2 regions of the Cellulosilyticum sp. genome follow, and region 1 is predicted to be linked to the other one. Evidence: riboswitches for the same ligand, from Rfam matches in the RefSeq annotation. Region 1 holds a riboswitch; the other holds the start of a gene.

What was found. Region 1 has a riboswitch for thiamine pyrophosphate ahead of thiM (hydroxyethylthiazole kinase). Riboswitches for the same ligand answer to the same signal wherever they lie in the genome.
Region 2: it holds a riboswitch for thiamine pyrophosphate, as region 1 does, so the genes downstream of both, thiC (phosphomethylpyrimidine synthase ThiC) here and thiM (hydroxyethylthiazole kinase) in region 1, are expected to answer to the same signal.

The regions. Positions count from the first base shown of each region.
Region 1 covers NZ_CEVXFV010000052.1:448-15,674, forward strand. The annotation lists tRNA gene AC1VAQ_RS16835 (tRNA-Ser) at 1-50, shown strand, start outside; gene AC1VAQ_RS16840 (TraB/GumN family protein) at 326-1,747, shown strand; TPP riboswitch at 1,840-1,946, shown strand; gene thiM (hydroxyethylthiazole kinase) at 2,313-3,140, shown strand; gene thiE (thiamine phosphate synthase) at 3,199-3,876, shown strand; gene AC1VAQ_RS16855 (HAD family hydrolase) at 3,870-4,535, shown strand; gene thiD (bifunctional hydroxymethylpyrimidine kinase/phosphomethylpyrimidine kinase) at 4,532-5,314, shown strand; gene AC1VAQ_RS16865 (DUF6143 family protein) at 5,655-6,164, shown strand; gene AC1VAQ_RS16870 (cytochrome b5-like heme/steroid binding domain-containing protein) at 6,227-6,574, opposite strand; gene AC1VAQ_RS16875 (zinc ribbon domain-containing protein) at 6,953-7,267, shown strand; gene AC1VAQ_RS16880 (hypothetical protein) at 7,486-7,671, shown strand; gene AC1VAQ_RS16885 (RIO1 family regulatory kinase/ATPase domain-containing protein) at 7,721-8,260, shown strand; gene AC1VAQ_RS16890 (GyrI-like domain-containing protein) at 8,436-8,900, shown strand; gene AC1VAQ_RS16895 (DUF6773 family protein) at 8,961-9,407, opposite strand; gene AC1VAQ_RS16900 (helix-turn-helix transcriptional regulator) at 9,391-9,606, opposite strand; gene pdxR (MocR-like pyridoxine biosynthesis transcription factor PdxR) at 9,707-11,110, opposite strand; gene AC1VAQ_RS16910 (pyridoxamine kinase) at 11,321-12,172, shown strand; gene AC1VAQ_RS16915 (TIGR04002 family protein) at 12,159-12,713, shown strand; gene AC1VAQ_RS16920 (TIGR04100 family radical SAM protein) at 12,710-13,318, shown strand; gene AC1VAQ_RS16925 (MgtC/SapB family protein) at 13,436-14,143, shown strand; gene AC1VAQ_RS16930 (type II secretion system F family protein) at 14,465-15,227, shown strand, end outside.
Region 2 covers NZ_CEVXFV010000021.1:736-15,962, forward strand. The annotation lists gene AC1VAQ_RS10475 (thymidylate synthase) at 1-911, shown strand, start outside; gene AC1VAQ_RS10480 (dihydrofolate reductase) at 932-1,411, shown strand; gene AC1VAQ_RS10485 (M20/M25/M40 family metallo-hydrolase) at 1,438-2,592, shown strand; gene AC1VAQ_RS10490 (starch-binding protein) at 2,723-5,068, opposite strand; gene AC1VAQ_RS10495 (DEAD/DEAH box helicase) at 5,440-7,188, opposite strand; TPP riboswitch at 7,735-7,831, shown strand; gene thiC (phosphomethylpyrimidine synthase ThiC) at 8,003-9,307, shown strand; gene AC1VAQ_RS10505 (dihydrofolate reductase family protein) at 9,389-9,928, opposite strand; gene AC1VAQ_RS10510 (2'-5' RNA ligase family protein) at 10,037-10,567, opposite strand; gene AC1VAQ_RS10515 (hypothetical protein) at 10,971-11,153, opposite strand; gene fsa (fructose-6-phosphate aldolase) at 11,218-11,871, opposite strand; gene AC1VAQ_RS10525 (GntR family transcriptional regulator) at 12,087-12,821, opposite strand; gene AC1VAQ_RS10530 (beta-barrel domain-containing protein) at 13,069-14,598, opposite strand; gene AC1VAQ_RS10535 (peptidase domain-containing ABC transporter) at 14,598-15,227, opposite strand, start outside.

The DNA.
Region 1 (15,227 bases):
GAAAACCGGCGAGGGTAACACCTCCCTGGGTTCGAATCCCAGTCTCTGCGTTAGATAAGGAAGAGGTCATTCGTTTGAATGACCTCTTTTTTGCGTTAGCATAGAGAAACCAACTAAAACCTTGAAATATATATGTACGTAAATTGCTTTCTCTCAATGATTTCACATTACTAAAAGTTATGAATAACTAAAATTTATAAATGTGAAATCTACAATAAATATGTAATTTAAATATTCCATTAATTTGTATTTGTTTTGAATAGGTAGTGCTATAATAAATGAGACGAATATTAATAATAGGGACTAAAAATAGGGTGGTGTTGAAATGGTTAGAGTCTTGTATGAGTGGAAGAACAATGTAAGGAAGCTCTGTGCAGTGATGTTAGTTGGCATAATGTGTGTAGCACCAGTTATGGCACAGGAACAGGTAAGTAATGATTATCCTAGCGCATGGGCTATGGAAGCGGTCATGGAGGGACAGAATTATGGCATATATCCTTTGACTTGGCATGAGAATTTTAAGGCTAAGATTACTAAGGCGCAGATTGCTACGTTGAAAAAGGGAATTAGTGAGAAGATACAGAGCATAAGTGGGGTAAAATTAAAAGAAAATGCTATAGATGAACAGGTTAAGGGTAATACAAGAGGAGAAGTTTTAAGAGGGTTATTTTTAGTACTTAAGAATTATGAGTACCCAGTAGACTTAGGATTAGATGAAATAGATGCTATAGAATTTATGCAAAAAAACAATATTTTATCCGGAAATACTAAGGATTTTAAATTAAATAGGGTATGTACTATAGAAGAAGCTATTGTATTTGGCACACGTATTACAGATTGGGTATATAATCAATTGGATGCAGGGAGCAAAGGTTACTTTTGGAAAGTAGAAGGCGGAAAAAATGATGTATATCTATTTGGTTCTATCCATGCAGCGGATGCTAGATTGTATCCTTTTGCTCAAGAGATATTAGAGGCCTATGATACGGCTGATGTGATTGGATTTGAAATTGATACATCAGATGAAGCAGATTATAATAAATTTGCTAATTTAGCACTTTATGATGATGGTTCTTCATTAAAGGATCATGTTTCAGAGGAAACATATGATTTATTGTTATCATGCAAAGAAGCGATAGGCTTAACAGAAACACAGCTTAATAAATTTAAGGTCTGGTATTTGAGTAATTATGTATCTACTTTAAGTTTAAGTGATATAAGAGAAGTTGAAGAGTCGCAAGAAGCTGTAGAGTATGGCATTGATAATTATTTCTTTTATAAGGCGTATTATGATGATAAGGAGATTTATCCGTTAGAGAGCTATGAGATACAGGCAAAAATGTTTGATAGTTTTTCTGATGAATTGCAGGAATACTTACTGTTAGGAAATTTATATAATTTGTTATATAGTGAGGATTCAAGTGAAGCTTTAAGTGAAGAAGAGATTAAAGCAATGAATGATCAATGGTTAACGTTAATGAAGGCTGGAGATATTGAAGGATTTAAGGTATATTATGATACAAGTAATGTTGATTTAGGAAATGAAGTGTTAACTAAGGAATACATAGATAAATTACTCACAAATCGTGATGCAAAGATGGCAGAAAAAATTGAGGGGTGCTTAAATAATGAGACTGGAAACACATATTTTATAATAGTGGGGGCAGCGCATTACATTAGTGCACGAGATAATAGTGTAATTGATCAATTAAAAGCAAAGGGATATACTGTAACACAAATTAAATAGTGGTCTTTGTTTTGAGATAAAGACAAGTAGTGATATAATAAAGAAAGAGTCTGGAAGAATATAAATAGACTTAAAGTAAGAGATTAAAAAGCTAAGATAGTGGAGGGAGCCTGTGAGGCAGGCTGAGAGGAAGTTGACAGCTTCGACCTATGACCTGATTTGGATAATGCCAACGTAGGGAACATTATGAAATTAAAGGGGTAATTTTATCCTAAAATAGTTTTACTATTTTTTAATAGAGTAATAGTTACGTGGTTAAATAAATGAGGAAATAAGGAGCTGTTGTACTAACTTAGTATAAAGCTCCTTTTTCTATATAAAAATTTCTATATAAGAATTTCTATACAAAAGTTTTTTGTGCAAAAGTGTAATTTTAAATTACGGGCCAAACGTCTTTATATTTAAAATACAAATAAATGTTATATAATTAACTGTATTATTTAATCAGAGAGGCACTTTGCAAAAAAATTATTGGCACATGAATAGATTAAGTTTGAAGTGGCAATTAATTTACATTGAATATGAAGTAAACGTTAATGGATATTAGGAAAGGGAGATTAAAATAATGGAATTAAACAGTATTGTTAGAAATATACGTGAAAATGGCGCTTTGGTGCATTGCATTACAAATTATGTAACGGTCAATGATTGTGCCAATATTGTATTAGCCAGTGGTGGCTCCCCTATTATGGCGGATGATGTTTTGGAGGTTGAAGATATTACAAGTATGTGTCACGCATTGGTAATTAATATTGGGACCTTAAATATAAGGACGATAGATTCTATGATTAGAGCAGGACGCAGAGCGAATCATCTAGGTCATCCGGTTATTTTAGATCCAGTAGGAATAGGTGCTTCGGAGCTTAGAATGCAGACGGTTCTTCAACTTTTACAGGAAGTAAAAGTTTCTGTTATTCGAGGCAATATATCTGAGATTAAAGCAATCTATGAAGGCTCAGGTGTAACACAAGGTGTGGATGCAGTAGGGGAAGATAAAATAAATGAAGAAAATCTAGACCAGGCCATTATGTTAGCAAAGAGTTTAAGTAGAAGATTAAATGCAGTCATTGCAATTACGGGCATGATTGATATAGTTGCACAAGGCGATATGGCATATGTTATTCGTAATGGGCATAGTATGATGTCTAGGATTACTGGAACAGGATGTATGTTAACAAGTGTTATTGGAAGTTACTGTGGTGCAAATCAAGATAACATATTAGAAGCAACAGCTGCTGCAGTAAGTGCAATGGGGCTTTGCGGTGAACTTGCTTATAATAAAGTTCAAGTAAATGGTGAAGGGACTGGAAGCTTTAAGGTATACTTAATGGATTACATGAGCCTAATAGATGGAGAGATTTTAGCTAAAGGCGCAAGAATACAGCTGCGCTAAGTCTTACAAAGGGTATCTGGTAAAATCAATAACGCATAAAGAACTAAGGAAGAGGGTAATGAAGATGGAAAATAAATTAAATATAGACCAGGCGGCTATGTGTTTATATGCTGTAACAGATAGAAGTTGGTTAAATGGTAAAGCATTAGAGGAACAGGTTGAAGCAGCATTAAAAGGTGGCATTACTTGCTTGCAACTTAGAGAAAAGGATTTAGATGAAGAGGCGTTTATTGAAGAAGCTAAGAAAATTAAAAAACTAACAGATGCTTATAAGGTACCTTTTATTATTAATGATAATGTAAATGTTGCTTTGGCGGTAGATGCAGATGGCGTACATGTGGGGCAAAAGGATATGGCAGCACAAGACGTAAGGACAAAACTTGGCCCAGATAAGATATTGGGTGTATCAGCACAAACAGTAGAACAGGCCATAAGTGCACAAGAAGCGGGGGCGGATTATATTGGTGTTGGTGCAATGTTTACGACTTCTACTAAAAAGGATGCTAATGCAACTTCACGTGAGACACTTAAAGAAATTCGCAAAAATGTACATATTCCAATTGTAGCAATTGGTGGTATTAATAAAGAAAATCTCATGGAGTTAGCAGGCTATGGTGCGGATGGCATTGCCGTAGTATCAGCTATCTTCGCACAAGAAAATATTGAGGAGGCTACTAGAGTACTGAAGGAATTGAGTAAAGAGATGGTAAAAGTTAAGGAGAGTGAAAAATGCTAAAAGTGAATAGGCCTGAAATAAAGGGCATTATTTTTGATATGGATGGGACATTACTGGATTCTATGCCAACTTGGCGTGGCATTGGCGGAACTTTATTAAAGAATAATGGGATTCAGCCACCAGAAGATATTAATGATCGTTTAAAGGAATTAAGCTTTATAGATACAGCACATTATTTTAGAAGTGATTTAGGTTTACAAATGTCCGTAGAGGATATTGTAGCTGGCATTAATGATTTGATGCGCCGGGCTTATGCTGAGACGGTACCTTTAAAGAAAGGGACAAAGGAAGTCTTGGAACGCTTAAGAAATAAGGGCTATAAAATGAGCATTGCTACAGCGACAGATAGAGAATTGGCGTTAATAGGGCTTAAGAGACTAGGCATTTTAGATTATTTTGAAGTGGTAGTTAGTTGTGGGGATATTGGACACTGGAAAGATGAACCGGCTATTTATAAAGAAGCTACTAAGATGATGGGCTTAAATGAAGATGAAGTGGTCATTGTAGAAGATGCGGGATATTGTGTAAAAACAGCTAAAGAAGCAGGCTTTAAAGTGTTAGGTATTTATGATTCAGAAGCAGAGTTAGAGGCTGAGATGATTAAAGAATTATGTGATTATTATATGCTAGAGATTACTGAGATGGAGGAATGGCTATGAGAAAGGTTGTGACAATAGCAGGTTCAGATTGCAGTGGTGGTGCGGGTATTCAGGCAGATATTAAGACAATCACTGCTCATAAGATGTATGCCATGAGTGCGATTACAGCATTAACAGCTCAAAATACAACAGGTGTGTATGGTGTACAAGAGGTAACACCGGATTTTGTAGGGCAGCAGATAGATTGTATTGTAAATGATATTAGACCTGATGCTGTAAAAATAGGGATGATTTCTTCTAAGGAGATTATGGAAGTAATTGCAGCAAAGATTGAGGAATATAAGCTTGAAAATATTGTGTTAGACCCAGTTATGATTTCTACGAGTGGGAGCAAGTTAATGAGTGATGATGCCATTGAAACGCTTTGTAAAAAGGTGATGCCCAAAGCAACGCTTATTACACCGAACTTACATGAGGCAGCGTGTTTAGCTGGATTTGAAATACATACAAAAGATGATATGGTAACAGCCGCTCAGAAGATAGAAACTTTCTTTAAGGGGGATATTCTAATTAAAGGAGGACATTTAGAGGAGACCGCTGATGACTTACTTTATATAAAAGGCGAATGCATTTGGTTAGAAGGTAAGAAAATAAATAATCCTAATACACATGGTACTGGGTGTACGCTTTCGTCTGCTATTGCATGTAACTTAGCTGAGGGGCATAGCATGAAGGTAAGTGTAGAGAATGCTAAGGCTTATGTAACAGGTGCCATTACAGCAAATCTAGATTTAGGAAAAGGTAGTGGCCCATTAAATCATTGCTATAGCATGGCGTAGAAAGTGTGACTTTAGTCACTCTATTTTGTACATAATGTAAAGTCGTAAGGAGAGAATTTTAGCAGTTTTAATGTAAAAGTTTAAGATGATATTGAAATAGGGACAAATTAGTGCAAAATAGTGGGGTAGGATTGTTTTACATGGACAGTCAAAAGTCCATATAAATATACAAAGGTAGTCATAGTTTATGAGCGCAAGTAATAAATTAATATATAGGTACAATCAAAATTGTACTAGGGGGAAAAATAGTTATTGTATGTGAAAATTACGTTAGAGGAGATGAAAATATAGTGTATTGCAGAAGTCGATAATAAAATAGGCTTAGTTAGGGGGAAATAAAATGAGAGAACAAAATCTTGGTCCAATTAATGAAGGGTATGAAGCAAATAAGGTATATGAATATTTTTTGGGGGCTACGCCAGATCTTAACTTTGCTAATAATGTGGTGATTGGCTTAAGTAATCCAATTAATTCAGGGGTTAATCTATGTTTGGATGCGGCAATAATATGTAATCTATCAAAAGAGTTATGTCGTATAGAAATATGTAATGCTTACCGTACTTTGGATAACTTAGAAAAGGTAGAACGTATTTCAATGGCAAATCTCAATTGTAATCCTTGTGGTGTACCTAAAGGTGGAATATTCTTTGGGATGAATCAGAAGCCTCCTAAGGAAACAAGTTGGTGTACAACAACTGTAAAAGAGTATGAGACTTTGAGCATAAAGGAAGATGGCATAATAATTGTGGCACCGGGAACAAGCCACTATTATGTAATTACATCATTAGTAGGACTTAAGAAACCAACAATTAATATGAGTTTTAAATGGTGGGAAGAAAAAATAGAGTAAGTTTTAAAATAAACGGTAATTCACTTGTGTTAGGGGTGAATTACCATTTATTTTTTAGAGATTTAGTCTTGGTCTTCTGTGTTTGAGGATGAGGGAGCTGTAGATGGATAAATGATGTGGCCTACGATAGGAACTTTTTGTGCCATTTCAATAAGATTATTACTATGATAAATGGTAAACTGAGTAGAGTAGTCATGACCTGGGATAAGAGAGAAATGTGTGCCGGTAGCCCATGCACCGCTATTTGAGATATCAAAGACAATGCCATTAGCAGAAACATAAGCAGGTGAACCATTTTGTCCATTATAGTAAGTTTCTAATTCGTAAAGAGTGAACACGCGAGGCGGGATAGTCAAGGTAGGGCCTAGTATTTGAGCTATAGCTTTAGTATCATCTAAATAGGCCCCCATTTCATCAAGATTATTAAGTGAAAAGGGAGAATGCATATAATTACACTTAGGAAACATGGATAGGATCCTTTCTAAAAGTTAAACTCTATATAGTTTATTAAAAGAAGGGAAAATGTATGAGAGGACCATGTGAAATATATATGTTACATGATATAATTGTATAAAATTCTGTCAATTGGGCGGTGTTAGCATGGGAGTTGAGTAAGTACAGGGATTAAAAGAACGTTTAAATGAAAATATAAGTAGGGTTATCGTAACCGGTAGCAAAACCTATAAAAATAACGCGATTATTTTTGCTTAAATTCATCCAATGTATTACACATTATATACAAGTTAGGGGAATAGTAATATATATGTATAAATGCTTTGGAGGCAAATATGAAACTCTGTTCTAAGTGTAATTTTAATAACCAAGATCCAGCTAGATATTGTCAGCATTGTGGAGCCTTATTAGAAACCAAACGTAGTTTAATGGATAGAATAAGGAACAGGAAGTTTAGAAGTGAAGATAAAAATGTTTCTGCTATACCAGTGACAGGTTTAGAATTCGTTAAGAATCAAGATAGAAATACTCGCTCCAAAGTTACCCAAGGCCACTCCTTAGAAGATGGTAGCTGGTTCTGCCCTTACTGCGGTCAGAAAAATAAGGTTTATCAATTTACATGTAGTAGTTGTTTAGAAGAGAGGCCATAAAATAGGGTGTTGCGAAGCTGGTTAAAGAGTTTCGTAACACCCTATTTATATTTTGAGGATTGGTATAATAATTTTGTTTGAATATTCTTTTAAATGTATTAAAATAAGAGTCATAAGTAATGGACAAAAACTAAAAAGGAGCAGTTTAAAATGAAAATATTCCTTATGGTTCACCAGCAGTATCTTTAAGTAATGCAGTACAAGGCACTGCTTATGGTGTGAATAGATATAGTGGGCCTAAACAACCGATTTTTATTAGAAATATGCATAGGTATAGATTTGAATTCTATGTACTAGATTGTTTCTTAGACTTAGATGGTAGAGCCAAAAAAAGTGATTTACTGAAAGCTATGAAAGGGCATATTATTCAAAAGGGCGATATTACTGGTAAATATAAGCGATGAATGGGCTGAATAAATGAATGTGAGGCGTGTAGCCATTAGGAGGAAGTAGATGCAGGTAAATGGGATAGAATATAGTGTTGAAAAACTATTAGGCAAAGGAAAGGGTGGGTACTCTTATCTTGTGTCAGATGGCATAAAGCAATATGTATTAAAGCAGATTCATCATGAACCATGTGACTATTATCAATTTGGCAATAAGATTGAGGCTGAGATTAATGATTATAAGAGACTGAAATCTATAGGCATAAAGATGCCTAAAATGTTAGCGGTAGATATTGAAAATGAACGTATTTTAAAGGAATACATAGAGGGAGATACCATATATGATTTAGTGCTTCAGGATAAAATGAAAGAAATATATATTAAGGAAGTACGTGCTATGTGTGCATTACTTTATCTAGCTCATACTAATATTGATTACTTCCCTACGAATTTTATAGTACAGGATGAAGAGTTATTTTATATTGACTTTGAATGTAATGATTATATGGAAGAATGGAATTTTGAAAACTGGGGTATTAAATATTGGTCAAAAACACCCGAGTTTTTAAAATACGTAGAAGAACATAGGTATGGAGAAAATAACTAAAAAATTGCAATATACATGTAGGTAAATTGATTTCCCCCAATGATTTCACATGACTAAAAACTATGAATAACTAAATTTTATAAGTGTGAAATCTATATAAAGCTTGAAAGGGCTAGAAAAAGTCTAGAGAATATATGATTATCGAAAATTTTATGGGTGAAGAGGAGGAGCAAGTATGAAGCTTGAAAGATGCAAAAAAGAAGCTTTTGTTGTTATTGGAAAGGAAGGATCTACAAAAGAAGGTGAGGGATTTATTCAAAAACTGTGGGATGATGCCAATACAAATTTTAATGAAGTGGCTCATTTGGCAAAAAGGGATAATAGCGGCAATATTTTAGGTATATGGGGGGCAATGTCTGATTTTTCACGTTCGTTTAATCCGTGGGAAAATGACTTTAGCGAAGGATTGTATCTTGCAGGAGTTGAATGCAATGATAATACAGAGGCACCAAAAGGCTGGTCAAAGTGGGTTATACCTGGATATGAATATTTATATGTTGAAAATGAAGGGAGGAACACTTTTCCTAATGTGATTAAGTATTTACAAGAGAATGATATTCCACTTGTAGGAGCAGTACATGATTTTAATTGTCCACAAACAGGAAAAGGATATATGTTCTTCCCTATACGAAGATTGTGAGCCTATACGAAGATTGTGAGCCTATACGAAATTAAATGTTTTGGTAGATTTAGTCTGAAATTATTCAGATCTTTCTTCTAATGCTTGTTGTCTTTTTTTGCATAGTAGGCTAAGAAGCTGTAACAAAGTAAAGGTGACAATAAAAGTAGAAATAGCGGAAATAGAGGTACTAATAGTAGGGTTGCTCCAGCCATACTTAATACCTTGGATGAGATTAAAGACACCTACAAAAATACCAGCAATAAGACTTGTTATAAAATTTGTTTTGGCATTAGGTTTTAGTCTGCGATCCCATATACCATTACGTATACAAGCAAATAGTATGTAAAAAGAAAGCAGTAAAAGGATAATTGCTTCACCAGCTATTTGAAGTGGACTATCTAAGCCTATTAGTATTTGTATAAATATAGAAGCGAAGAGTGCCCAGAAGGCAAACCACATTCCATAGTGTTCAATTTTTAAAAGATGTTGTTCTTGCATTTCATCTAAATTATTTTTCTTCATCATTATCATCCTCCCAAAAAAGTTCATCTAAACTCTTATTTAATGCTCTACATATTGCACGACAAAGTTTAATAGTGGGGTTATAATCACCCTTCTCAATAGCATTCATTGTTTGACGAGAAACCCCAACAGTTTCAGCCAAGTCTTTTTGTGATAAATCTAATGCTGCACGAGCAGCTTTTATTTTAAGATTCTTAGGCATGGTGAATATCCTCCTTTGAGGTTATAGTAAACTATAAAAGAATAAATGTCAAATATAATTTACATTTTGTCGTGTGGATTTAATGGGACTATAAAATTTTTTAAAAATCAAAAAACTCTGCGAGGCATTGATTTAGGATTTTAAAACCTTCATGCATTTCATCAATGGTACAGGTTGCAAAGCTTAGACGAATGTAATCATCTTTTTCATGATCTAGGTGAGAGAAGAACATGGAAGATGGCAGGATAAGTAATCCTTTGTTATAGCATGCATGATAAAGCTTTTCTGATGAAATATGTGGAGGCAAGTGAATCCAGAAACATAATCCGCCTTCGGGTTTTTCAAATGTAATATCATATTTTTGAAGTTCTTCTAGGGCAGCAAGCATGTATTCATAGCGGCCGCGGTAGATTTCCTTCATGTAGTGAATATGCTCATCCCATTTATTATTGATGAAGTAAAGTTCTAGGGCACGTTGGATGAGGCCTGAAGCAGAAATATCAGTGGTTTGTTTGGTTTTGGTGAAGGCTTCAAGTAAAGCTTCAGGCATAATCATGAAGCCCATTCTAAGACCTGGCATGAGGAGTTTGGAGAAACTCTTGAGATAGATGACGCGGTCTTCTGTATCTAGGGATTTAAGGGTTAGTGGCATTTCGTGTCCATAAGAAAGTTCTAGCATAGAGTCTTCTTCTAGGATGAAGAAATCATATTGTTTGGCTAGATAAAGTAAACGATCCATTGTTTCCGGGCTATAGCAACGGGTTGTTGGATTTTGATAATTTGGCATGACATAGACTAACTTTGGTTTGCAGATACGCACCTTTTTTTCAAGTTCAATTAAGTTAATGCCTTCATTATTAAGATGAACAGGTACAATGCGACAACCCCTTGAGCGGAATACTTCTACGGCGCCATTGTAGGTTGGATTTTCTGTAATAACAGTATCCCCAGCGTGAAGTAAACTTTTAGCAATGATATCAATACCTTGTTGGGCACCAGAAACAATTTGAATTAGGTTAGCATTTGTATGGAGACCATAGGTAGTATTTAGAAATTCTGTGAGTGTTTCACGCAGCGGCATAAAGCCGTTAACTTCCTGGTAACCAAAGGCAAATCCTTTATCACGATCGATGGCCTCTACAATATATTCCTTAAATGTTTCTGTTGGAAAAATGCCAGGATGCGGTGAGGCACTAGCGAAGTTAATGAAGTTATGGGCATCATCAGGGGGTGCAAACATAGATTTTTGCTTGGCCATTTTTTTAGAAACGTAGAAACCACTACCTTGTTTGGAGGTAATGTACCCAGAAGCTTCTAGTTGTTTGTAAGCATTAATAACTGTAATATTATTCACACCAAGCTCCTTGGCGAAGCGGCGAATAGGTGGTAATTTGCTGCCATACTCAAGTTCTTGGTTGATAATGAGATTCTTAAGATAGTGGAAAAGCTGTGAATACAAGGGCTCAGTACTTTTGGAATCAAATTGTAACGGTACAATGGGCATGTTAAGAAAAACCTCCTTTTTTTATATTGACTGAATGTTATTCTTATGCAAGAATACAAATATTAACTTGCAAGGAATATAGAAATTGTTTCGATACAAAATTTTATTCGTATAATTAATCATTATTGTAGACTTTAGAATTACAAATGTAAAGTAGATTGAAATTTATTTTGAAAATATTCAAGCAAATGGAGACTTAGGGAGGTTCACATGAAAAGAGCGGCAATTATTAATGACTTATCAGGCATCGGTAGATGTTCCTTAAATGTGGCCATTGCCATATTAGCAACTTTAGAAGTGCAAACATGTCCGTTACCTACAGCAGTACTTTCAGCACAAACTGGTTTTGAAGGATTTTCTTTTTTGGATTTTACACCGCATATGAAAGAGTATTACACACATTGGGAAAAGTTAAATCACGAGTTTGATGCTATTTATTCGGGCTTTTTAGGGTCTAAGGAACAAGTAGAAATTTTATTAGACCTTGTACCAAGATTTAAGAAGGCACATACTTTAGTACTTATTGACCCTGTTATGGGGGATAATGGCAAGCTTTACCCAGTTTATGAAAACACATATCCAGAGGATATGAAACGTTTAGTAGCTTTAGCAGATGTTATTACGCCAAATATTACAGAGCTTAAGTTATTAATGGGGATTGATTTAAATCAGCAAATGACAAGAGAAGACCTAAGATTATATACAACAGATCAAATAAAATCACAGAAGCTAAAGGCACTAGGACCTAAGAAAATTATTATAACAGGCCTTATAGAAGAGGATGTGATGTATAACATAGGTATCGATGTAGAGAAAAATGAATGGTATGAAGTGAAAGTAGCTTATAATCATCGCTCTTATAGTGGAACAGGAGATATTTTTGCATCTATCTTATGTGGCTGTTTAACAAGAGGAGCAGACTTAAAGGCGAGTATAAAACTTGCCACTGAATTTATTAGCAAGGCGATTGCATATACTGAGCAGCAACCTAATTGGGATACGCGAGATGGTATTATGTATGAAGCTTTTTTAAAGGAGTTGAGAATCAATGAGACAATCTAATAAAACGAGACTATTAGTATTAACGGGACTACTTGCAGCACTTACCTTTATTGGTACACGAATCAGTATTCCTTTAGGTATTAATAACCGAATTGTTCATTTAGGTGATGCAGTTGTTTATTTAAGTGCTTGTCTATTGCCTATGCCATATGCTATGGCAAGTAGTGCTATAGGAGCAGGGCTTTCTGACTTTATGACACCAGGGTGTATGATATGGGTTATTCCAACGATGGTAATTAAACCATTACTAGTCACATTCTTTACTTCTAAACAGCACAAAATGATGTGTAAACGTAACATTATCGCTATCTTTTTAGCAGGAATTACAGGGCTTGTGGCTTATGCAATTGTTGAAGGTTTTATTTATGGAAGCTTTTTAACTGCGCTATTAGGTATACCAGCAGATGCACTTCAACCTATTGGTAGCGGCATACTTTTTGTTGGCTTAGCAGTTGCCTTCGATAAGATGAAGTTAAAGAATCGCTTGAACTTAAACAAAGACTTGAATGAAAGTAGGAAGTTAAAGGAGGAGCTTGTATGATTAAGAAAATGACGATACTTTATGAAGTACATGATGGGTTATATGTAAACTTAACAAATAAATGTCCATGTCGCTGCACATTCTGTCTTAGAGAAGAAGGAGATGGAGCATATGGTTCAGAAAGCTTATGGTTAGAGCATGACCCATCCTTAGAAGAAATCATTGCAGAGTTTGAAAAACGTAATTTAGATGACTATAGTCAAGTTGTATTTTGTGGTTACGGGGAGCCTCTTACAAGAATTGAAACGGTAGTAGAAGTTTGTAAATACATTCGCTCAAAGAGTAATATTAAAATCAGAGTAAATAGTAATGGTTTAGCGAACCTTATTCACAATAAACCCGTAGCGCATATGCTTAAGGGTTATATCGATTCAATCTCTATTAGTTTAAATGCACCTACAGCAGAAGAATATAATGCGGTGGTAAGACCACGTTTTGGGATTGGTTCATTTGATGCAATGCTTAAATTTGCTAAAGATGTGAAACAATATGTACCTGAAGTAACTTTAACGGTAGTAGATAGCATCGGACCAGAAGCTATTGAGGCATGTAGAAAAATTGCAGAAGGCATTGGGGTAAATTATAGAGTACGTGAATTTATCTAGCTTTGACTTTTAATAAATTAAGTGATATAATCTGAAAATAATAAAAAGTAGCAGACAATGAAGTCCAGTAAATACTCGATGAACTTGTCTGCTTTTTATTTTTAAGGAGGGGAGAATATGGGGGCTACTTATGAAGGGATAATGAGTTATTTAAGGGAGTTGAATTTTGTATCTATTGTCTTAAGGCTAACATTGGCCACTATATGTGCGGGTGTTATTGGGATTGAACGTGGGCGAAAGAGAAGGCCAGCAGGGTTTAGAACCCATATTTTAGTTTGTATGGGGGCGGCTCTTGTTATGATTACGAATCAGTATATGGTAGATGTCTTAGGCATGGATACGGACCCAAGTAGAATGGGCGCACAGGTTATTAGCGGTATAGGTTTTTTAGGTGCAGGGACCATTATTGTAGTTGGGCGAAATCAAGTAAAAGGGCTAACTACGGCAGCAGGTTTATGGGCCTGTGCATGTATGGGACTAGCTATAGGTATAGGATTTTATGAAGGTGCTATTATTGGTTGCGCATTTTTATTTGGCGTTATGACAGGTCTTCATAATATGGATAACTATGTACAAGCTAATTCTAAAGTTATGGAGATTTACGTAGAACTTGAGGATATGAGTACATTAACATCATTTTTGAGATATCTAAAAGAAAAAGGTGCCAAAGTATCTAATGTAGAGGTACAGAAAATTAAAAAAGGCGAGCGCCAACAAGTTGGCTCTATTATGACAGTGCGTTTACAGGAAAAATATAATCATGAAGAAGAATTAGTGGAGCTAAATAAAATAGAAGGTGTCCATTCAATAGAAGAAATTGCATAAATAAGCAGCCCTATACTATCTTGTAATAGAATACAAGAGTATAGGGCATTAATTATGTTGTGGCAGACATAATTGTTGGATAAGAAAGTTTCTCTCTCTAAAGCAGGATACATTTTTGTCCTATTAATAGGGTATGAGAATAGTGGACAAAATTATGCCAAAGTAGTACGAAATGTATAAATAAAAATTATGAAGTGCAGCACATAAAACCGAAGAATGGACATAGACTTAGGCATCTTAAACATAAATTTAGCATACAAACGAAGGAAAAGGCGTATTATACAAAGTAGCGAATACGTACCTCAAAGGGGAGGGGTTGGAGTGAGAGATTCAGAGCTTGCAACTTTTTGTAAGGAACTTGCCATTATGGTACGTGCTGGAATGACCTTAGAGGAGACCATTGAGTTTATGGAGCAAGACAGTGAGGAGGATTATACCCAGCAAGTTATTAAAAAGATTAAAGTAGGATTAAGGGATGGTAAGTCAATTGATAAGGCACTACAAAATACACAGGAATTTCCCGTGTATATACTTCGTATGATAAAGATTGGTCTTTTGGCAAATCGTTTAGGTGAAGTTTTGGAGGTTTTATCAAAGACTTATTTAAGAGAAGCTAGATTGAAGGAGAATTTAAAGCGTGCTTTGAACTATCCTGTTTATTTAGGAAGTGTGCTTTGTATAGTAATGATATTTCTAGTGATTAAAGTAATGCCTATTTTTGATGGGGTGTTTATAACCTGGACGGGTGAATTAGTTCAAGCGGCTAAGGGATTTATGAAGTTGGGAAAGTGGGTAGGATATTGTACAATTGGTATTTTTGTAGGAATGATTACCTTCATTATAGTAGGCGCTTTAATGATAAAAACTAAAAGAGGTCGGGAAATAGGAATACGTGTTTTAGGATGTACTAATATTTCAGAGCGAATAGATACTGCACGCTTTGCGCGGGTGATGGGAATCGTGTTAAAGGGCGGATTTAACTTAGAGGAGAGTTTGCAGAAGAGTTTATTAGTGGTTGAGAATAAAACAGTACAGCAACGCATAAAAAAATGTATTCAAATGGTAGCTGAAAGGAAAGCTTTTG
Region 2 (15,227 bases), on a different contig from region 1:
ATGGTACTTTCAAAGAAGACCGTACAGGAGTAGGTACTTATAGTACCTTCGGTAAGCAGCTTCGCTTTGACCTTTCTCAAGGTTTTCCACTTCTTACAACTAAAAGAGTACCTTTCCGTCTCATTGCTTCAGAGCTTTTATGGTTTTTAAAAGGTGATACTAAACTTCGCTATTTACTTCAAAATAATAACCATATCTGGGATGAATGGGGTTTCAAAAAATGGGTAGATTCTGATGATTATCAAGGTCCTGATATGACTAACTTCGGTATTCGCTGTACTCAGGACCCTGAATTCAATAAAGTTTATGAAGAACAACTTGCCATTTACCAAGAAAAAGTGCTTACAGATGATGAATTCTCTAATACTTATGGTGATCTTGGCAATGTATACGGTAAGCAATGGCGTAACTGGGAAGGTGGCAATGGCAAAGTTTATGACCAAATTAAATGGGTTATCAACGAAATTAAAACAAATCCAACTTCTAGAAGACTTCTCGTAAATGCTTGGGATGTTGCTTCTGTATATGAAGGACTTATGGAACTTCCTCCTTGTCACTTCTGCTTCCAATTCTATGTTTTAAATAATAAATTAAGCTGTATGTTTAATATGCGTTCTAATGATGTATTTCTAGGTTTACCTTTTAATATTGCTTCTTATGCATTACTCACACACCTTATTGCCCATGAATGCGGACTTGAAGTTGGAGAGCTTGTTTATACTGGTGCGGATGTTCATCTTTATGCTAACCACATTGACCAAATCAAGGAGCAACTCACTAGAGAGCCTCGCCCACTTCCAACGCTTAAATTAAATACTAACAAAACAAATGTATTTGATTTTGAACTAGAAGATTTAGAACTCATTGGTTATAATCCACATCCTGCTATTAAAGCACCTGTGGCAGTTTAAAATAAAGGGGAGATCTTACTATGATTAATATGATTGTTGCAACAAGCAAAAATAATCAAATTGGCATTAATAATCAGCTTCCATGGCATATTTCAGAGGACCTTAAATACTTCAGACAAACTACAAGTGGCAAAACAGTTTTAATGGGCCGCAAAACATTTGAAAGCATTGGAAGACCTCTTCCTAACCGTAAAAATATTGTTTTAACAAGAGATATGAACTTTTCAGCTGAAGGCGTTACTGTGATTCATACGTTAGAAGACGCTTTAGAACTCTGTAAATTAGAAGATGAAATCTTTATTATAGGGGGTGGTGAAATCTATTCACTCTTCCTTCCTTATGCAGATTACTTATATATTACACTAGTTGATAAAGTTATTAACGGTGATACAGATTTTCCTTCATATGAAGACCAATTTGAGCTTATTAAATCTACACCAGGTGAAACTATGACCGAAGATGGGCATAGCTTTGCTTTTACTGTTTGGAAAAGAAAATAATATGTTGAATGATTGGAGGCATTATAATGGTTAATCCTTACAAGCTCCCTCAGCAACTGGAATATTATATTAAAGAAAACACTCAGGCACTTACAGATTTACTTATAGCGCTTTGTAAAATTCCTGCCCCCTCACTTCATGAGGAAGGGCGTGCCACATTTTGTAAAAACTATCTAGAAAGCTTCGGTGCCAAAAATGTCCACATTGATGAAGCCCTTAACGTACTTTATCCACTAGGATGCAAAGAACATGAGGAAATCGTTATCTTTATGGCACATACAGATACAGTTTTTCCAGATACTTCACCTATGCCTGTAGAAGTGAAAGATGGCAACATCTATGCGCCCGGTGTAGGTGATGATACAGCTAACTTAGCTATTTTACTTCTTATGGCGAAATACGTTACCACTTATAATCTCTCACCAAACTGTGGTATCTTATTTGTTGCTAATTCTGGAGAAGAAGGCCTTGGTAACCTCAAAGGCTGTAAACAGCTTATTAAAGATTATGGCAAACGTATCCGTGAAGTTATTTCCTTTGATTGTACTTATAATACACTCTGTCAAAAGGCAGTGGGCTCTTCAAGATACAAAATCACAATCCGTACAGAAGGTGGCCATAGCTTCCAGGATTTCGGTAATCGTAATGCAATTTACTATCTCTCTGCATTAATTACAGAACTTTATGCTATACAGGTTCCTAAAATTGGTGATAGCCATACCACTTATAATGTAGGTGTAATTGAAGGTGGTACTTCTGTGAATACCATTGCAGAAGATGCCTATATCCTCTATGAATATCGCTCAGATACGCATGAATGCCTCCGCATTATGGAGGAAAACCTTATGCGTCTTCTAGCCTCTTATAAGGCTAAGGGACTAGATATCACACTCGAAAACCTAGGGACTAGGCCATGTATGCAGCACACTAATATTGCCCTACAATCTGCTCTAACTAAGAAATGTGAAACACTTCTTACATACTATACAGGCCATAAGCCTAAACTAGTATCAGCTTCTACAGATTGTAACATTCCTTTTTCTCTAGGCATTCCTACTGTATGCTTCGGTCTTTATGAAGGCGGTGGCGCACATACAAGGGAGGAATGGGTAAATATAGCAAGCCTTAACACAGGTTTTCATCTAGCTGCTGCTCTTATTCTGCAGTATTTTAATGAATAGGTTAAAAGTAAAGTTAAAAATGGACTTTCCTACGCTAAGACAAAAGGAAGTGTTGCGAAACTAAACAACTAGTTTTGCAACACTTCCTTCTTTTATTATCTTCCGTTATCTTATATTCTTATTTTTCACCCTATTTTACAGTCCAGTTACCATTACTATAAATCATTGAACCTGTTAGGCTAAATCCTGTTTGAGTTGAACCTGGAATCCGTACACCATTACCATCAGTAAATATTACATGTACATCCTCCCATTCTTCTGGTGCTACATAGCTATAAATATTATTGCCTTCATTTGTCATAAGTACACCTGGCCATGCTGCATTTTCTTTAACTGTATCATCACTTTCATCATATGCATAAATATAAACTTGACTCCAGTTGTATGATGCGTTATCAAAATATGCTATTTTAGATGAAGTTACATCATCATCATTATCATTATCTTCATCACTAACTGTATATGTGCTCCAGTTACCATTATCATAAATCATTGTACCTTTTAATACATAACCAGATTGATTAGCCCCTGGCACCTGATTATTGCCATCATTAAAGATTACCTGTGCTTCATCCCAACCTTCAGGTAATGTATAACTATATAAATTATTGCCCTCATTTGTCATTGCTACGCCTGGCCATTGTGCTACTTCTTTTACAGTAGAACCACTTTCATCATATACATAAATATTAACCTGGTCACTCCAATCAGATGGTTTTACAAAATAAGCAGCTAATGGATCTTCTTCTCCCTGTGATTCAGTAAGTGCTACATGCCAATCATTGCTACTATTATTATCCCATCCTGTACCGTTTGTAAATACAAAGTCTAATGTGCTTGTAGCTTCTGATGGCACTGTAATTGTAGCTTCCCACTTATTGGCACCTGTTTGATTCATTTGAACATCTTCACTTGTAAGCCAGCCATCATATCCCCAGTGAAGTAACATCTCACCTGAACCATCAAGTGTTGTACCTGTTGCATCATATTTAACTGTAACTGCTTCACCAATAACTGGTTTCTCTGGAGATGTTGTTGCCCTATTTGAATTATTAGTTATATCTCCTGAACCTGTTTCACCTACTACATAATCACCAATTACAACGATTCTACCACCTGGTACTTGACCTGTAATATATCCACCAGAAACATTAAATGTCGCCCCTGAACCTGCCTTATCTGTATAGTTCCCATCCGCTAAATTTGTTGGGCTATTTAAATAGAAACTATCTGAAGTATTAATAATAGCAGTGCCTTTTGTACCACGATCAATCATTACTGTTTCTTGTCTTGGATAACGAATATATTCACCTTGTCCGGCCATTGCATTATGGAAGAAGTTAACTGCCACAACTTCTTGATTTTTCCATAACTCTTCTCCTGCTTCACCGATTGTTCCTGCTGGTCTAGATAAAAGTAATGGTGCTACATTAGCTCTTGCTGCTAAAATTCCCCAACACATCTTTCTTTCATAATCTGTAAGCCAAGTTGAATTTCCATCTTCATACGTATCATGATTTTCAAAGTAGCTTACAAGATTAGAAGCTGACATACCTGTATTGTAATCACCTATTGAATAAAGGTTTTTATTAGCTACGGCCTCTCTTAATGTCCATCCATAACTATGATCTGTAATACGCATATAACTTGTATAAGCACCTAAGTTATCTGCCCCACCTTGTAATATCTCACCATATAAGAATATATTATCCTTATTATTTAAACTTCCTAATACATTATCCCAATAACTACCTTGCCAACTTTGGCCACTATCGGCGCCTCTATTTGTCTCAATATGTTTTGCAGCATCAAATCTAAAGCCATCGGCACCACAGGCAATACACTCATTCAAAAAGGCACTTGCTTTAGCTTGAACTTCTGAGCTCTGCGTATTTAAGTCTGGCATACCTATACCTTGTTGTGTAACTGCCCATCTATTATTCCAATCAGTACATTGACCTAAATTATGATAAAAATCATAACGATCAAATGCTGGATCTACCACGCCTGACCAACTATTTTGATCTCCATTATTCGCCATATGATTCATAACTGCATCAACAATGATTTTAATACCATATTTATCTGCTTTTTGACATAATGCAGCAAATTCGTCTTTTGTTCCTAATTGAGCATTTCCAATTGATTGATTAGTAGGTTGATATAAAATCCACCACTTACTTGCATCTTTCGTACTATCCTTCGTACCTTGTACTGGAGAAACTTGAACTCCCGTATAGCCAGCAGCTGCAATTTCAGGTAACTTCGCCTTAATTGTATTAAAAGACCAGTTAAAAGCATGTAGCATAACACCATCTTGTACCTTTTCTGATACCGTTACCGGTGAAGCTGCAAAAATAGTATTTTGCATAATATTCTGCAATGGTCCAACTGGTAACGTTACCATAGTAGATAAAATAATAGCCCCTATACGTTTTATAAAATTCCTTCGTTTCATAAAATTCCTTCGTTTCATAAAATTATCCCTCCATATCTTTTTTATATCAAATCCTTATTCAATCTTAACTCTTATTAGAAACGTATCCGATTATTTTAAAAAAATTATAGATATGAAATCTATATTGAGCTCGTTACAGATATATTATTTATCTCAAAAAAATAAATCAACATCTCTAGTACATTATGTATAATTTTTGTGTCTATCCTGTAATTATTTATACATTTCTGCCATCTCATTGTCTAAGTTGTATCTTTATCTTAGTCATATTTTATAGATTTTGCATTTATACAATTGAGTTATTCATTTATTGATAATACATCTATTCACAATAAAAAGGCTATAGCACTAGATTTTTTCACTAGTACTATAGCCCTCTTTAGTTATAATTAGTCTTCTTTAACTTTTCTTCTTGGTTTGTAGTTATTGCGTCCACCTTCTTGACGTCTGTCACCGCGGTCTCCGCGGTCACGTCTCTGGCCACCGCCACCATTGCCACCTTGTTTTTTGTTAGCAACTTCGATGTTAACTTTTCTACCTTTTAAGCTTTCACCAATAAGACTTGTCATTACATTTTCTAAATGATTTTTTGGTACTTCGAAGAATGAGAATTTCTCAAGCATATCTACACGACCAATTTCTTTTCCTTTAATTTCACAGTTAGATGCAATGAATTTAACTAAGTCTGAAACTTGTAAGTTGTCTTTTTTACCAAGGTTGATGAAAAGACGAACCATGTTGCCATCAAATTTACTTGCATCAAAGCTTGAACGCGCTGATAAATCTTCTACAGAAAGCTCTGCAGATGCACCCATTACAAGTTTGTCCATAGTCATTTTAAGGAAAGCTGCTGCTACTTCAAGAGAAGTTGCATAGTTTTCTTCTGTGATATCGCCCACTTCTTCTAAAAGTGTTTCAATATAATTTGTATATTTAGAAAGTCCGCCTTCAGCAAGTACTTCTTTTACTTCATCCATGATACCTGAAAGTTTATTTTCTTGGATATCTTCGATTGAAGGTGGTTTGATAAGTTTAATTTTTGATTTTGTATAACGTTGGATATCTCTTAATTTAACAAGTTCTTTACCAGCTGCAAATGTATAAGATACACCTTGACGTTTTGCACGACCAGTTCTACCGATACGGTGTACATAATATTCTTCATCACTTGGTACATCATAGTTGAATACTGCATCTACATCATCAACGTCAATACCGCGAGCTGCTACGTCTGTTGCAATAAGAATATCAATAAGACCATTTCTGAAACGAGACATAACATTATCTCTTTGAAGTTGTTTCATATCACCATGAAGAGATTCTGCACTGTATCCTCTTGCTTGAAGATCACGGCAAAGGTCATCAACGCGGCGTTTTGTATTACAGAATACTACTGAAAGTTTGAAGTTATTTGCATCGATTAAACGTGATAATACCTCTACTTTGTTAGCATCTCTAACTTCTAAGTAGTACTGCTCGATAGTAGGTACTGTAAGCTCTTTATGAACTACGTTTACTTTTACTGGATCATTTTGATATTTGTTTGCAATGTCTAAGATTGCTTTTGCAAGTGTCGCTGAGAAAAGTACGAATTGACGTTCTTCTGGTACACTTTCTAAAATAATATCAATATCTTCACGGAATCCCATGTTAAGCATTTCATCTGCTTCATCTAAGATAATCATGTTTAAATCATCAAGTTTAAGTGTTCTTCTTCTGATGTGATCCATTACACGACCTGGTGTTCCAATGATAACTTGTGGTTTTTTTCTAAGGGCAGAAATTTGACGATCAATTTGTTGTCCACCATAAATCGGAAGGACACGTACACCCTTTTTGTATTTTGATAAAGCTGTTATTTCTTCAGCTACTTGGATAACGAGCTCACGTGTTGGACAAAGAATTAAAACTTGTACATTATCATCACTTGTATCCACAAGTTCGATTGCTGGGATACCGAAAGCACATGTTTTACCTGTTCCTGTAGGTGCTTGTGCAATAATGTCTTTTCCTTCTAAAATAACTGGGATTGCTTTTGCTTGAATAGGAGTTGTCTCCTCAAATCCCATGTCCTGAGCCGCTCTAATAATTTCTTCTGATACTTCTAATTGGTTAAATAATATACTTTCTATGATCATTACCTCTACAATCTATCTATAATTTATATAAACATCAAATGGCTAGTGCCATCTTCTCTTCGGAGTAAGAAAATATTTGAAACACCGTTTTCTACTCGAACTTCCTTGCTCTTAAATAAAGTGACTAGCGTCACATTATCTATATTTGAGCCGCACAGTTAAAAACCGAACTTTCCTACTCTAAAATAAAGAGTCTAGCGTCGCGTTATCTTTAGGATAGGAAATTATAGTTATACTTTCCTAATCCATAAAAAACGAGTCTTCGCTTACATACTACATTGAATAATACTACATATTTGGAAAAACCTCAAGGAGTAAAATGTTCCATAGCCTTCAAAATATGCCCAAAACCAAAAAAAATTTCTTCCTATTTATAATATAGGTATTTAAAAGCATACGTTTTACACTATTTCCCATTTATTTTATACAAGCTATTTATCGTTAAATTAATTCCATTATTTACCACGTTTTTTATTTATCTTTTTATATTTCATTGAATTTAAAGTTTACTTTTATTAATCTGTATATTATACTAAATTATACAAACACACTAGCTAGGGGTGCCATTTGGCTGAGAGGATTATTCCAACTCGTTGAACCTGATATGGTTAATACCATCGTAGGGAAGCAAGTCGATTATGATTAATTATCTTTTATATAGATATTTAAATCCTTCAAACCATAAATTTTATTGCCTCTAAATAGATTTTCTATTTGGAGGTTTTTTTATTGCTTTTTATATTGTACCCCTTATAAATAAAAATAATTTCAGCTTTAGAATGTTTGAGAATACTATAAAATGGGAGGCTTTAAAGTGAATTATACAACACAAATGGATGCTGCAAAAAAAGGGATTGTCACAAAGGAAATGGAAACTGTTGCAAAAAAGGAAAATGTAGATGTAAAACTTATTATGCAAAAAGTAGCTGAGGGTAAAATTGCTATTCCTGCTAATAAAAATCATGCTTGTCTTTCTGCTGAAGGTGTAGGTGAAGGCTTAAAAACTAAAATCAACGTTAACCTTGGTATTTCTAGAGACTGCTGCAACATTGAAAAAGAAATGGAAAAGGTAAATATGGCGATTCAAATGGGAACTGAAGCTATTATGGACCTTTCAAACTATGGTCATACAGAAATGTTTAGAAAAAAACTCATTGCCACTGCTCCTGCTATGATTGGAACAGTACCAATGTACGATGCCATTGGTTTCTTACAAAAAGACATTGCAGATATCACAATAGATGAGTTCTTTAAAGTAGTTGAAAAACATGCTGAAGACGGCGTAGACTTCATGACAATTCACGTAGGTCTTAATCGTGAAACAGTTGAAACCTTTAAACGCAATAAACGTCTTACAAATATCGTTTCTCGTGGCGGCTCTCTCCTATTTGCTTGGATGGAAGCTAATCATGCTGAAAATCCATTTTATGAATACTATGATAGACTTCTCGATATCTGTGAAAAATATGATGTTACCTTAAGTCTTGGAGATGCCTGTAGACCTGGTAGTATTGCTGATGCAACAGATGCAGTTCAAATCAAAGAACTCATTACACTTGGAGAGCTTACAAAACGTGCTTGGGAAAGAAATGTTCAAGTCATGATTGAAGGACCAGGGCACATGGCACTCAATGAAATTGAGGCAAACGTTATGCTAGAGAAAAAACTTTGTCATGGTGCACCATTCTATGTACTCGGACCACTTGTAACAGATGTTGCGCCTGGCTATGATCACATTACAAGTGCTATCGGGGGTGCTATTGCGGCAGCGGCTGGCGTAGACTTCTTATGCTATGTTACACCAGCTGAACACCTTCGCCTACCTAACCTTGAAGATATGAAAGAAGGAATCGTAGCTACTAAAATAGCAGCCCATGCTGGTGATATTGCAAAAAATATCCCTGGTGCAAGAGACTGGGATAACAAAATGAGCAAAGCCCGTGCAGATATCAACTGGGAAGCTATGTTTGACCTCGCCTTAGAACCAGAGAAACCAAGACGTTATCGTGAAGAATCAAAACCCGAACACGAAGATACCTGTACAATGTGTGGTAAAATGTGTGCTGTCCGCAGCATGAACAAAGTCCTTGCTGGAGAAAAGGTTGATATCTTTGAATAAATAAGAGATGTATATGGGAAACAGAAAAAAGTTATGTTGGAGTTACTTTTAAAAAGAAAAAAAGTAACTCCAACATAACTTTTATTTAAAATCTCTGCGTTCATAAAATAGGTCGATTATGCCGTTATTAATTTCTGTTGAAATAAGTTTTAGGGGCATTTCTTTTTCGTGCTTTGTAAATAGGCTAATGCCTTTTCCTAATAATGTTGGTATGAGTGAAACACACACCTTGTCAATTAAATCTAAATTTATCAATTGATTAACTATAGATGCCCCACCACAAATCCATATATCTTTTCCATCTTCTAGTTTAAGCCGGTTTATTAAATCAGATAAATTTTCATCAGTAAAAATAATCTCATCAGTACTATCTAATTTCTTATGCGTTAAAACATAGCTCTTTTTACCAAGGTACGCCCATGAGTCAGGAGATAGCTCTGTGACAATTTGATAGTATGTTTTATATCCCAAAATTACTATATCCACCGTTTCTATAAAGCGTGGGAAACTCCCTTGATTGTCTTTATCACTTCCATCCCCTGCTAACCAGTCCACGCCTCCCTTTTCATCTGCAATATAACCATCTATACTCATCGCAATATATAATATAACTTTTCTCATACTTTCCTCCCCCATCTATATATTTTGATCTATCAATTTGGGAAATATCTCTTTTTAGTCTAATCACATTATATCAAGATTATAATTAAGCGCAACTTGCATATGGCATTACTCCCCTAATAAAAATTCCCTATATAATTTCCATGTTTCATCTTCCCATTTATAAATAGAAACATTATCAAACTGGCAATCATAGTCACAAGGATACTGCTGTACATACTGCCATACAGTTTCATAAAGAGGCTGAAGCCTTTTAGAAGCTATGGTAACGTGGAAGGTCTTATCCTTTCCATCTTTTGAATCAAAATGAATATAAGGTACCTCACCCATTGTATCAATCAACCTATCATGCATCGCTTTACCAGCCTTAGACATATTGACATGCATATAAATCACACGGTTATCAAAATGATCATACCCCTCTAACCTAAAAGGCGCTGCCTTTTCACTATGACAGAATTTCTCCAATGCATCCGTAAGTTCTGTAAGCTCTCCCTCATGTTCAAAAGGTGCTTTAATCGTAAAATGCGCTGGCAACTTAGAAGACCTTGCTTGGAACTTCTCCCATATCTCCTTTCTTAAGTTATTGTTACTCACCCCAGCTTCGCCTTTCACAACGCATACCACTACATATCTCATCTTTTTATCACATCCCTATCTTATCTTATCTTATCTCATACTATTTCATATTATTTCTTCTTGCCTATACCCGTTGATTTACGGCTTCAAGTATTCTCTCTCTCATCTATATCCTTCTTTTATCTTATACCACTCTGCCACATTTTTGCCCCTAAATGAATTCACACAAAAAGGCATCAGCCCCTTAACATGCCAATGCCTTCCCTTTAAAACCTATGAATGAATGAGTTTGCCCAAGAATCCGTATTTTTTACGTATTCTATATTTCCTAAAGTTTAACCTTTTTATTTCCTACTCTATAACCTTCATACTTACTTACTTACTTACTTATGCAAAGTCATCTTTCCCCCGCTAGCAAAGCAGTTACTTTCTGCAACTACTTCCTATATAAAAGAGACTACCGTCACCACCCGATTTTCACCACAAATAAGTTCGCTTCCTGCTTCAAAATAAGTGTCTTCGTAAGGGCCAGCTCTGAGTCTTCTTCAACATCTTGCGTGGGTGTGGGTAAGTTGGCGTATTTATTTTTATCTGACCTTCGAGCGTAGCGAGGGTCAAGGAAAAATAAATACGCCAACTTATCCATGCCCTCAATGCCTCCACAAGAAGACTCAGCCTACTCCCTTACGCAAGCCCTACCCTTATTCACTTTATTTAAGTTTTTGTTCTAAACCTTCCCAGTCTTTAAGGAATCGTTCAATTCCATTGTCTGTAAGAGGATGTTTTGTCATTTGTACAATTACTTTATAAGGTACAGTTGCAATATGTGCACCCGCTTTAGCCGCTTCTACTACATGAAGTGGTCCACGAATACTTGCTGCAATGATTTCTGTTTTGATACCGTGAAGTTTGAAAATGTCTGCGATATCTTTTACAAGCGCCATACCATCCATGCCGATATCATCAAGACGTCCAATGAATGGACTAACATATGTTGCACCAGCTTTTGCTGCAAGTAATGCTTGTGCTGCTGAGAAAATTAAAGTTACATTTGTATGAATGCCTTTTTCTGTTAATTGTTTTGTAGCTTTTAAGCCTTCTTCAGTCATTGGAAGCTTGATTACAATATTTTTATGTATTTTAGCAAGTTCCACTGCTTCTTCTACCATTTTAGGGGCTTCAAGTGAAATAACCTCTGCACTGATAGGTCCATCTACAATACTTGTAATTTCAGTAATAACAGATTTAAATTCAAGACCTTCACGCGCAATAAGTGATGGGTTAGTTGTTACACCACAAATGACACCTAAATCATTTGCTTTACGGATTTCTTCTGTGTTGGCTGTATCTACGAATAATTTCATTGCTTTTTTCCTCCTAGATGAGTGTATATTATATTTTAATTTACCTATGGGTCTAATTGTTCGGTCGTCATGTTGTACGTACAAGTTAACTATACTATTTTTCTGAATATTTTTCAATAGTATGTAATTAATAAAACAAAATTTTATTTTTATACAACCTCATCTATATTATTTTTTTATTGATATTATTTCAGATACAAATTGCACATATGTATTTATCTATGTTGTTCAATATAAAATTGAAATTGATCTGAGCGATAAATAGCTTCAAAATATTCTACAATCACTTCTTTTCCCTTAAACTCACCATATACTTGTCCCTTAAAGAGCATAACTGGTGCACCTTCTTTTACTTTTAGCTGAAGTGCAATTTCTTCACTTGCCAAAATGGCCTCTACTGTTCGAATTGCTCTTTTAATGACTATCCCGTAATCTTTTTCAATAACCTTATAAAGAGACTCTTTATTAAAATCTATTTTTTCAATGCCAGGTACTAAATAATAGGGAATATGACTTTTATTTTTATTGATAGGTATATCATCACCATAAATAACGCGTTCCATATAAAATGTATCTTCCTCAGGACTAATCTCCAGCATTTTTGCAGTCTTCTTAGAAGGCTTTTCTATTTGTGCCTTAAGTACATAGGGTTTAGGTTCTAAGCCATAACGCCTAATATCCTCACTACATCCAGATAATTTTATAAGTCCTTGTTCAAAACCACGTCCTTTTACAAAGGTTCCTTTGCCTTGTCTCTTATATAAATAACCTTCGTTTACAAGTTCATCAATAGCCTTTCTAACCGTTGTGCGACTTAAATTATATGTCTGCATAAGTTTGGGTTCTGAAGGAATACATTCATCTACACCAATCTCTTCATTTTCAATCATATCAATAATTATATTCTTAAGCTGATAATACATAGGTAAAAAATTATTTTCTATTTGCATATGACATCTTTCCCTTATCTATTTTATAAATTTATTTTCAATTTCAAATTTAATTTCAAGTTTATTATATCACATTTCACTTTTACTCAAGATATTTGCGTAAACTAATCTATAACCTATTTTATATGAATGCATAAATGGCATAGACTCTTACTACTTTTATAGTAATTGTCTATGCCACTTATTCTATCTTATAATTTCTTCTTTTACTTCAGCCACTCTCATAATGCAAATCATATAATTTTCTCTAATCCATTAAATTAATCTTTTCAAGTAAGTAGTATAATATCTTCTTCTGCTCCGTTATAACATGTGCTTCACAGGTCATCCCTACTTTTATTTCAGCAGCTTCTCCTTTGTAGCTATAAACAGTTTGCTTTGCAATGCTTCCTTCTACTAGGTAGCCACTAATGCCTTGACTTTCACTAACTTTAGCATCTGTAGAAATTTTTTGAATTTCCCCTTCTAGCTGGCCATATTCTTTATATGGTAATGCATCAAACTTGTACTTAATTTGATCACCCACTTCAATGCCCGCTATTTCACGGTTTGGCATGAAGATTTCAATCTTATATAAGCTATCACTCATTGGGATAATCGTTGCAATATCTGCACCTGCACTAATGAGGTCACCAGTACTTATATTGGTCCCTATATGAATTGTGCCATCAATTGGTGCAACTACGCTGCAGTCAGCAATAGCGACTTCTATGCGCTCTAATTCCCTCTGACCTGTACGATATGTTTGTTCCATTTCTTCAATCTGGCTATTTAACTCTACGAGTATATCTGTCTTATATTTTTTTAAACTCAATTGTCTTTGTTCTTCATTAGCTGCTAATAAAGTCTCATCTACAACGAGTTTACTTTTTTCCTGTTCTGCATTTGTTTTGGTCAGCTTAATTTCTTCTATCTTACGCTCTACTTCGCCTAATGCACTTACCTTCAAGCTTACTAATTTATTTTGTGCTGCTTCAAATTCTGCTTTTGAACTTTCTAATTCCTTCTTTGCTACGAGATTCTCTTCATCTAAGCTACAATTTAGCTCATAAGCTACCTTCTTATCCATCACTTCCTGTTCTAGTTCTCTTACTTCAAAAATATAGGTATCAAATGCTAAGGCATACGCACAGGTCTTATTTTCAAAAACGTTTTCGCCTTGCGTAATAGAGGCTTTATAATCTGTAAGCTCTTTAAGCGTATTGTCATACTCTAAAATTTTATTTTCATAAATCTGCTTATTAATATCCGTTTGACTTGCAGATATAGTTTCATTTTTACTTGCAATTTGATTGGCATTTTTAAGATTTTCGAAGTCTTGAGTATATTTTATATAGCGCTCATAGTATTCCTTTTCTTCAGTTTTTGAAAAAAGATTTTTATCCTGTTCGATGCTATCCCTTAACTTCTTAAGCCTTTCAAGCTGCACTTCAATATCTTTAATAAGCTCTTCTTGTTTCAAACGTGAAATTTCCAGGTCATCATAAGCAACTGTAAAAAGAACCTCTCCTTTTTGTACCTGCTTGCCTTCTTCTAAATAACTAGCTGTTATTTCTCCTTGTACCTTATTGCGTACACTACTGATATTTTCATTTGGGCGCACGACACCTGTTCCCTTAGAAACAACATCTATTTCTCCAAAGTACATCCATACACCTGCTAAAATAATACTGATTAGTAAAATATAAATAAAATAGCTTAGAAATCGGTGAGGTTTACTTTCATACATTTCCTTACTATCTGTAATTTCTTGTATGTTTTTTATAATTGGCTGCATTAACTTCTCACCTTCCTATCTTCTATTTCTAGACTAGGTAATTGTTGCTGCCATAATTCATAATAGCGTTTTTCAGCTTTCATTAGTTCCTCATGGCTACCCTCTTCAATAATCTCACCTTTATCCATTACAAAGATACGGTCACAACGCTTAATTGTACTGAGTCTATGCGCAATAATAATAGTGGTCATACCCTTGCTAAATGTATTAATAGTATTTTCAATAGCTGCTTCTGTAATAGAATCTAGATTACTTGTTGCCTCATCTAATATTAAAATATCTGGCTTTTTAAGGATTGCTCTTGTGATTGCAAGCCTTTGTCTCTGCCCACCAGATAGATTTGCACCATTTTCTTCAAGGTGGGTATTATATCTAAGCGGTAATTCATTAATAAACTCATGAGCCCTTGCCATCTTGGCTGCTTCCACTACCTCTTCCATACCTATATCTTCTGTTCCTAATAATAAATTTTCTAAAATGGTCCCACTAAATAAGAAGGTTTCTTGTGGTACATAGGCAATATGCTCCCTTAAAGCTTCTTTCTTGATATCTAAAATATTATTGCCATCAATTAGAATGTCACCCTTTTCTATTGGATAGAAATTAAGCAAGAGCTTCACAAGTGTTGT